DNA from 2 places in the Pseudomonas sp. MUP55 genome. Region 1 is predicted to be linked to the other one. Evidence: predicted binding sites of a transcription regulator. Region 1 holds the regulator's gene; the other holds the start of a gene.
What was found. Region 1 encodes sigma-54, which starts transcription at its own class of promoters, with help from an activator protein. Its sites were predicted from a motif close to ANTGGCATNNANNTTGCTNT; they were not measured.

Region 1 (4,210 bases):
AGGCCGAGTAATGGCAACCCTGAAAGCCCAGCATCTGGCCAAGGCCTATAAAAGCCGCCAGGTGGTACGCGATGTCAGCCTGTCGATCGACAGCGGCCAGATCGTCGGCCTGCTCGGCCCCAACGGCGCCGGCAAGACCACATGCTTCTACATGATCGTCGGGCTGGTCCAGGCGGACCAGGGCCGCGTATTGATCGACGACCTGGACGTGAGCCACCAGCCGATGCACGGTCGCGCACGCGCCGGTATCGGCTATCTTCCGCAGGAAGCGTCGATCTTCCGCAAACTTTCGGTGGCCGACAACATCATGGCGATTCTCGAGACCCGCAAGGAGCTCGACCGCGACGGCCGCCGCAAGGAGCTGGAAAGCCTGCTGCAGGAATTCCACATCAACCACATTCGCGACAACCTCGGCATGAGTTTGTCCGGTGGCGAGCGTCGCCGTGTGGAGATCGCCCGCGCCCTGGCGACCGCCCCCAAGTTCATCCTGCTGGACGAACCGTTCGCCGGTGTTGACCCGATTTCGGTGGGCGATATCAAGCAGATCATTCATCACCTCAAGGCCAAGGGCATTGGCGTGCTGATCACCGACCACAACGTCCGTGAAACGCTTGATATCTGCGAAACCGCCTACATCGTCAACGATGGGCAACTGATTGCCGAAGGTGATTCCGCGACGATCCTGGCCAACGAACTGGTTAAAGAAGTTTACCTGGGTCACGAGTTCCGCCTGTAAGCACGGTGATATCGGGCCATTTGCGAGAGCGCGAGCGCGTCAATAAAAACCTCAGCCTTTTTATTGTTACCGCACTCTAGGCAAAGGCCCCGATATCAGGCATATAATTTGCTTATGTTTGGCGCTCACGCGCCCTGTCGTGGATGGCGCATTGCGCCGGCGAATAAGGTGTTAAGCCCCTGCCATGAAACCATCGCTAGTCCTGAGAATGGGCCAGCAGCTGACGATGACACCGCAGCTGCAACAGGCCATCCGCCTGCTCCAATTGTCGACCCTGGACCTGCAACAGGAAATCCAGGAGGCCCTGGAGTCCAATCCGATGCTCGAACGCCAGGAAGAAGGCGACGACTTCGACAATACCGACCCCTTGGCCGACAACATCGAGCAAAAGCCCAATCCCGACGTACAGGAACCGTCCTATCAGGAAACCGCCCCTACGGTGGACAACCTTGAGGACGGCGAATGGAACGAACGCATTCCCAACGAGCTTCCCGTGGACACGGCATGGGAAGACGTCTACCAGACCAGCGCCAGCAGCCTGCCCAGCAATGATGATGACGAATGGGATTTCACCACCCGTACGTCTGTCGGCGAGAGCCTGCAGAGCCACTTGTTGTGGCAATTGAACCTGGCGCCGATGTCCGACACCGATCGCTTGATCGCCGTCACCCTGATCGACTGCATCAACAACCAGGGCTACCTGGACGAAACGCTCGAAGAAATCCTCGAAGCCTTCGACCCGGAACTGGACATCGAGCTGGACGAGATCGAAGCCGTCCTGCACCGCATCCAGCAATTCGAGCCCGCCGGCATTGGCGCGCGCTCGCTCAGCGAGTGTTTGTTGCTGCAACTGCGCCAACTCCCGGCCAAGACCGCCTGGCTGGCTGAGGCCAAGCGCCTGGTCAGCGACTACATCGACTTGCTGGGCAGCCGCGACTATAGCCAACTGATGCGTCGCATGAAGCTCAAGGAAGACGAACTGCGCCAGGTCATCGAGCTGGTTCAGAGCCTCAACCCGCGTCCGGGCTCGCAGATCGAGTCCAGCGAAGCCGAATATGTCGTCCCTGATGTGATCGTGCGCAAGGACAACGAACGCTGGCTGGTGGAATTGAACCAGGAATCGGTGCCGCGCCTGCGGGTCAACCCGCAATACGCCGGCTTCGTGCGCCGCGCCGACACCAGCGCTGACAATACCTTCATGCGCAACCAGTTGCAGGAAGCCCGCTGGTTCATCAAGAGCCTGCAAAGCCGCAACGAAACCCTGATGAAAGTGGCGACCCAGATCGTCGAGCACCAGCGCGGTTTCCTGGAATACGGCGACGAAGCGATGAAGCCCCTCGTACTGCATGACATCGCTGAGGCGGTGGGCATGCACGAATCGACGATTTCACGGGTGACCACGCAAAAGTTCATGCATACCCCACGGGGTATTTATGAGCTGAAATACTTTTTCTCCAGCCACGTAAGCACCTCCGAAGGCGGTGAATGCTCGTCCACGGCGATCCGCGCGATCATCAAAAAACTGGTTGCCGCGGAAAATCAGAAAAAGCCGTTGAGTGACAGCAAGATCGCTGGTTTACTGGAGGCACAAGGCATTCAGGTCGCCCGTCGAACCGTCGCCAAGTACCGCGAATCCCTTGGGATCGCGCCTTCCAGCGAGCGAAAGCGTTTGATGTGACGGGCGGGCCACAGCGTTCCAGTGGTGGGTATTTCTGCCCACCGCTTTATGCACTGGCAACGAAGGAGAAGCTGTATGCAAGTCAACATCAGTGGACACCAGCTGGAAGTCACCAAACCCCTGCGTGAGTACACCGAGAGCAAGCTGAACAAGCTTGCGGGGCATTTTGACAAGATCACCAACGTGCAGGTCATCATGGAGGTCGACAAGCTCAAGCAGAAAATCGAGGCCACCCTGCACGTACCGAATGCCAAGCTCGTCGCCAATGCGGAACATGAAGACATGTACGCGGCGATCGACTCGCTCTACGACAAGCTCGACCGCCAACTCATAAAGCATAAGGAAAAGAATCTGCACCTGATGCAAGGTACAGGTCGTTAACTCTCCCCCCATGATCCGACTTGAAACCATCCTGACCCCCGGCCGTTCCCTCGTGAACGTGCCGGGCGGCAGCAAGAAAAAAGCCCTCGAACAAATTGCCAACCTGATCTCGCGCGAAGTGCCGGGTCTGGAAATGCAGGACGTGTTCGACGCGCTGATTGCCCGTGAAAAACTCGGTTCGACCGGTTTTGGTAACGGCATAGCCATTCCTCACTGCCGCCTCAAAGGCTGCGACACACCCGTCAGCGCCCTGCTGCACCTGGAATCCCCCATCGATTTCGATGCCATCGACGGCGCCCCGGTCGACCTGCTGTTCGTTCTGCTGGTCCCGCAAGCGGCTACCGATGCGCACCTGGAACTGCTCCGGCAGATCGCCAGCATGCTCGACCGCAAGGAAGTACGCGAAAAACTGCGCAGCGCCACCAGCAATGAGGCGTTGTATCAGGTCGTCCTGGATGAACAAAGCGGGCAATAATCATGCGTTTGATCATCGTCAGTGGCCGTTCCGGCTCGGGTAAAAGCACTGCTCTCAACGTTCTCGAGGACAGCGGTTTCTACTGCATCGACAACCTGCCCGCCGGGCTGCTGCCGGAATTGGCGGAACGCGCCCTGATCCACACCGAGCTGCCGCAGCCACTGGTCGCCGTGTCGATCGACGCTCGCAACCTGCCCAGCCATCTCTCGCGGTTCCCCGAACTGCTTGAGGAAGTGCGCGCCAAGCATATTCATTGCGACGTGTTGTATTTGGATGCCGACGAAGAAACCCTGCTCAAGCGGTTCTCCGAAACCCGCCGACGCCACCCGCTCAGCACCGCCAACCGTTCGTTGGCGGAAGCCATTGAGGACGAGACCAAGTTGCTGGGGCCGATCATTGATCTGGCCGACCTGAAAATCAACACCACCAACCTGAACCTTTACCAACTGCGCGACGCGATCAAGCTGCGATTGCTCAACCAGCCGGAGCCTGGCACCGCATTTCTGGTCGAATCGTTTGGCTTCAAGCGTGGCATGCCGGTGGATGCCGACCTTGTATTTGACGTGCGCTGCCTGCCCAATCCTTACTGGAAGCCGGAGCTGCGTGATCAGTCAGGGCTCGATCAGCCGGTGATCGACTACCTGGCGGCACAAGCGGACGTGGAAGAGATGTTCCAGGATATCTCCACTTACCTGCTCAAATGGCTGCCACGCTTTGCCGCGAGCAATCGCGCCTACGTCACCATTGCCATTGGCTGCACCGGTGGTCACCACCGCTCTGTCTACCTGACGGAACGACTCGGCCAAGTGTTGCAACAAACCCTCAAGAACGTCCAGGTTCGCCACCGCGACCTTAGCTGAAAGGAACACCCCCGCGATGCCCGCTCTGGAAATTGAAATCATCAACAAGCTGGGCTTGCATGCCCGGGCGTCAGCCAAAT
Region 2 (4,210 bases), 2.7 Mb from region 1:
CCTATTCAGTCAGCGTTTTTTAGCGTTCTCCTGTAAGAAAATTCAGGACTCAACCGGAGTCGGATACCCACTCCTGATACACCTCATGCAGCTCAACCCCTAGCCGGTCCTCCAACTGCACCAACTCACCCACCGCCATCAATTGCCCATTGACCCGTATTTCCACGCAATGGATGACCTCAGGCGCCAGAGGCAACACTTTTCCCGGCGCAAATGCAGCCAAACGCCTGCGGCTGATCAATTGCTCCTGCAGCAGTACTTCCAGGTACATGGACAAACGCCTTTAGTCAGGGGAACGCTCGCGGCCCGGTCTTACAAACGCACGTTGCACACGTTCATATTGCGCAGCCGTCAACGGCGGCGGCCCGGCCGGGGGCTTCGATTCGTCACGACCCACGTCCACCCGCCATGACGAGATTTCATTCAGTTGCTTGGGCACATCCAATTGCTCCACCAGCTGTTCGATCTGGCTGATCTGGGCAGGCTTGCCTTTGATCAAGAGGCTGTTGGTATCCGGATAGGCGATCAGCGTGAGGTTCTTGTCCGCAAGCAGCCCCTTTCGCTCACTGGCCAGCAGGCTTTGAACGATGGATACCATTCCCGGCACGCTGACCTTGCTCGCACCGGTTCCATACTGCCGGTCCTCGACGTGTGTATTGAACACCTGCACCACGCCAAAGGCCTGGGCACCCACACGCAGCTCACTGCGTTGCCGGTCCGTCAACTGCGCCAGCCGCAGCACCTGGCCGACATAGCTCGGCGGCCCGGACACATAGAACGTGCGCACCCCGCTGTCTCGCAGCGGATAGCGCGACTCATCCAGCCCCGTACGCCGCATGATGGCGCGCAGCCGGTTGACCGAAATGTAGCGCAGCGCCACCGCAGAGGTTCTCGCCTCGGCCGCGTCGTAGAGATGAACGGCTTGCCCGTCGCTGTGCCAGATCAGGCCTTCCTGCCGGGCCAGCGCTTCGAGCACCTGCTGGGGTGCCTGGAAATCGAATGTCCCGCTGATTCGCTTATGCGCCGCTTCCCGGCTGACCACCACAGGCATTCCCAACGGCACCGCCAGCGCGGTGAAAAAACTGTCCAGGCTTTCATCCAGGGCCTGATACGGCTCGCCCCAGGCAACGCGGCCGACCAGCAACAGCACGACCCACAACAGCATGCTACCGAGCCCGTGGCGGTTGGTCGTAATGAGAAAATCAGCAGGCACCTTGGGTTTTCCTGGGAGGGTTGGACGCAAAAGAGCGGCCATACTGAAAGGCGGGCGAGGTTCAATCATGATGAAAAGCTGACGGCTGGCCCGTGGCATGTGCCTTGCTATGCACTCTCTATCAGGGCGCGCGCCAGCGACGGAGCGTGCCTACGGACAAAGGCGTCGTTTCCCTGCAATGGCTGGTATCGCCATCCGAGGGCGCGACGCTTTTTTTTGAGTGAAAAGGTAGGTGTTGATGAACGATTCGGTCGGCAACAGCTCGGTGAACGCCGCGCTGGCCTGGGTAAACGGCAGTGACGCCCCGGAAAAAAGCAGCCTGGACCTGGGGTTCATGGCCTTGACTGACTGCGCGTCACTGGTGGTCGCCGCTACCCAGGGGTTCGCGCAACCCTACGGCCTTACGCTGAACCTCAAGCGCCAGTCGTCCTGGGCCAGCTTGCGCGACAAACTGGTCAGCGGCGAACTGGACGCCGCCCACAGTCTCTACGGGCTGATTTATGCGGTGCATTTGGGCATCGGTGGCGTTGCTCCAAGCCCAATGGCGGTGCTGATGGGGCTGAACCAGAACGGGCAGAGCATCAACCTGTCCCGTGGGCTGCAGCAGCAAGGCGTGACCACTCCTGAGGCATTGGACCGTCACGTGCACCAAAGCCGCACAAAACTCACCTTCGCCCAGACCTTTCCGACCGGCACCCACGCCATGTGGCTGTATTACTGGCTGGCGAGCCAGGGCATCCACCCGCTGCGGGACGTGGACAGTGTGGTGGTGCCTCCGCCGCAAATGGTTGCGCACCTGCAAGCGGGCCGTATCGACGGGCTGTGTGTCGGCGAACCCTGGTGCGCCAGCGCAGTGAAACAAAACCAGGGGTTCACCCTGGCGACCAGCCAGTCGATCTGGCCGAATCATCCGGAAAAAGTCCTCGGCTGCACCCAGGCCTTCGTCGACCAATACCCCAACACCGCCCGTGTGCTGGTGATGGCAATACTCGAGGCCAGTCGCTTTATCGAAGCAAGCGCGCAAAACCGTCGCTCCACCGCCCAACTGCTCAGCGCCCGTGAGTACCTTGACGCACCGCTGGACTGCATCGAACCGCGCCTGCTGGGCAACTACGAAGATGGCCTGGGCAACCAGTGGCAGGACCCGCACGCCCTGCGCTTTTTCGCCGACGGCGCGGTCAACCTGCCGTACCTGTGCGACGGCATGTGGTTCATGACTCAATTTCGCCGCTGGGGCCTGCTACGCGAAGATCCGGACTACCTTGAGGTTGCCCGTCAGGTGCAACAACTGGACTTATATCGTCAAGCCGCCACTGCCGTGGGCGTGGTGACCAGCACACAGGACATGCGCAGCAGCCAGTTGATCGACGGCAAGGTCTGGGACGGCTCCGACCCCGCCGGCTATGCCCGCAGCTTCCGCCTGCACGCCATGGCGCACGACACTACCCGCCAAGCGCTGCGCTGACAGGAGCACAACCATGCTGCGAATCCTGTTGATCAACGACACCCCGCGCAAAGTCGGCCGGCTCAAGGCTGCGCTGACCGAGGCCGGCTTTGAAGTGATCGATGAGTCCGGCCTGACCATCGACTTGCCTGCGCGCGTCGAAACGGTGCGCCCCGACGTGATCCTGATCGATACCGAGTCACCCGGCCGCGATGTGATGGAACAGGTGGTGCTGGTCAGCCGCGACCAACCCCGCCCTATCGTGATGTTTACCGATGAGCACGACCCGAATGTCATGCGCCAGGCGATCAAGTCCGGAGTCAGTGCCTACATTGTCGAAGGCATCCAGGCCCAGCGCCTGCAACCGATCCTCGATGTGGCCATGGCTCGCTTCGAAAGCGACCAGGCCCTGCGCGCCCAGCTTCACGCCCGCGACCAGCAGTTGGCAGAGCGCAAGCGCATCGAGCTGGCCAAAGGGCTGCTGATGAAAATGAAGGACTGCAATGAGGAAGAGGCCTACACCCTGATGCGCCGCCAGGCCATGAGTCGCCAGCAGAAGCTGATTCAGGTGGCCGAACAGATTATTGCCATGAGCGAGTTGCTCGGCTGATCTGGCGCGGCTCTTGCTAAACAACCTCTACAGGTAGCCAACGGCGGTTGCCCCACCCACGACAAAGACGTCGCACACCCGGTTTGCTCTCGCGAACCCGGTGGCGGCGTTTTTTCGTTTTAGACCCCCAACCGTTGAGGTGCGTGATGAAATCAAGCTTCTGGAAATCCGGGCACACCCCGACCCTGTTTGCCGCGTTCCTGTATTTTGACCTGAGCTTCATGGTCTGGTACCTGCTGGGCCCACTGGCGGTACAGATTGCCGCCGACCTGCACCTGACCACTCAACAGCGCGGCCTGGTGGTGGCCACGCCGATCCTGGCGGGCGCGGTGTTGCGCTTTCTGATGGGCATGCTGGCCGACAAGCTGTCGCCCAAGACCGCCGGGCTGATCGGCCAGGTGATCGTCATCGTCGCGTTGTTCTGCGCCTGGAAACTGGGGATTCACAGCTACGAGCAAGCCCTGCTGCTGGGCATGTTCCTCGGCATGGCCGGTGCGTCTTTTGCCGTTGCGCTGCCGTTGGCTTCGCAGTGGTACCCGGCCGAGCACCAGGGCAAAGCCATGGGCATCGCCGGCGCCGGCAACTCCGGCACCGTGTTTGCCGCCTTGCTGGCACCGGTACTGGCGGCGGCCTTTGGCTGGAGCAATGTGTTCGGCTTCGCCTTGATTCCGCTGATCCTCACCCTGATCGTGTTCGCCTGGCTTGCGCGCAATGCCCCGCAACGCCCAAAAGCCAAGTCGATGGCCGACTACTTCAAGGCCCTGGGCGATCGCGACAGCTGGTGGTTCATGTTCTTCTACAGCGTGACCTTCGGCGGCTTCATCGGCCTGGCCAGCGCCCTGCCCGGCTACTTCAACGACCAGTACGGCCTGAGCCCGGTGACCGCCGGCTATTACACTGCGGCCTGCGTCTTCGGCGGCAGCCTGATGCGCCCGTTGGGCGG

Region 2: the regulator sigma-54 is predicted to act here: its motif matches at 1,305-1,324, upstream of SC318_RS19400 (CmpA/NrtA family ABC transporter substrate-binding protein).

What each region holds. Positions count from the first base shown of each region.
Region 1 is NZ_CP138214.1:1,072,331-1,076,540, reverse strand. Features, by position in the region: gene lptA (lipopolysaccharide transport periplasmic protein LptA) at 1-11, shown strand, start outside; gene lptB (LPS export ABC transporter ATP-binding protein) at 11-736, shown strand; gene SC318_RS04710 (RNA polymerase factor sigma-54) at 921-2,414, shown strand; gene hpf (ribosome hibernation-promoting factor, HPF/YfiA family) at 2,490-2,795, shown strand; gene ptsN (PTS IIA-like nitrogen regulatory protein PtsN) at 2,806-3,270, shown strand; gene rapZ (RNase adapter RapZ) at 3,273-4,130, shown strand; gene SC318_RS04690 (HPr family phosphocarrier protein) at 4,147-4,210, shown strand, end outside.
Region 2 is NZ_CP138214.1:4,324,193-4,328,402, forward strand. Features, by position in the region: gene SC318_RS19390 (FliM/FliN family flagellar motor switch protein) at 50-271, opposite strand; partial or broken gene SC318_RS19395 (secretin N-terminal domain-containing protein) at 377-1,165, opposite strand; gene SC318_RS19400 (CmpA/NrtA family ABC transporter substrate-binding protein) at 1,452-2,678, shown strand; gene SC318_RS19405 (ANTAR domain-containing response regulator) at 2,692-3,267, shown strand; gene SC318_RS19410 (nitrate/nitrite transporter) at 3,414-4,210, shown strand, end outside.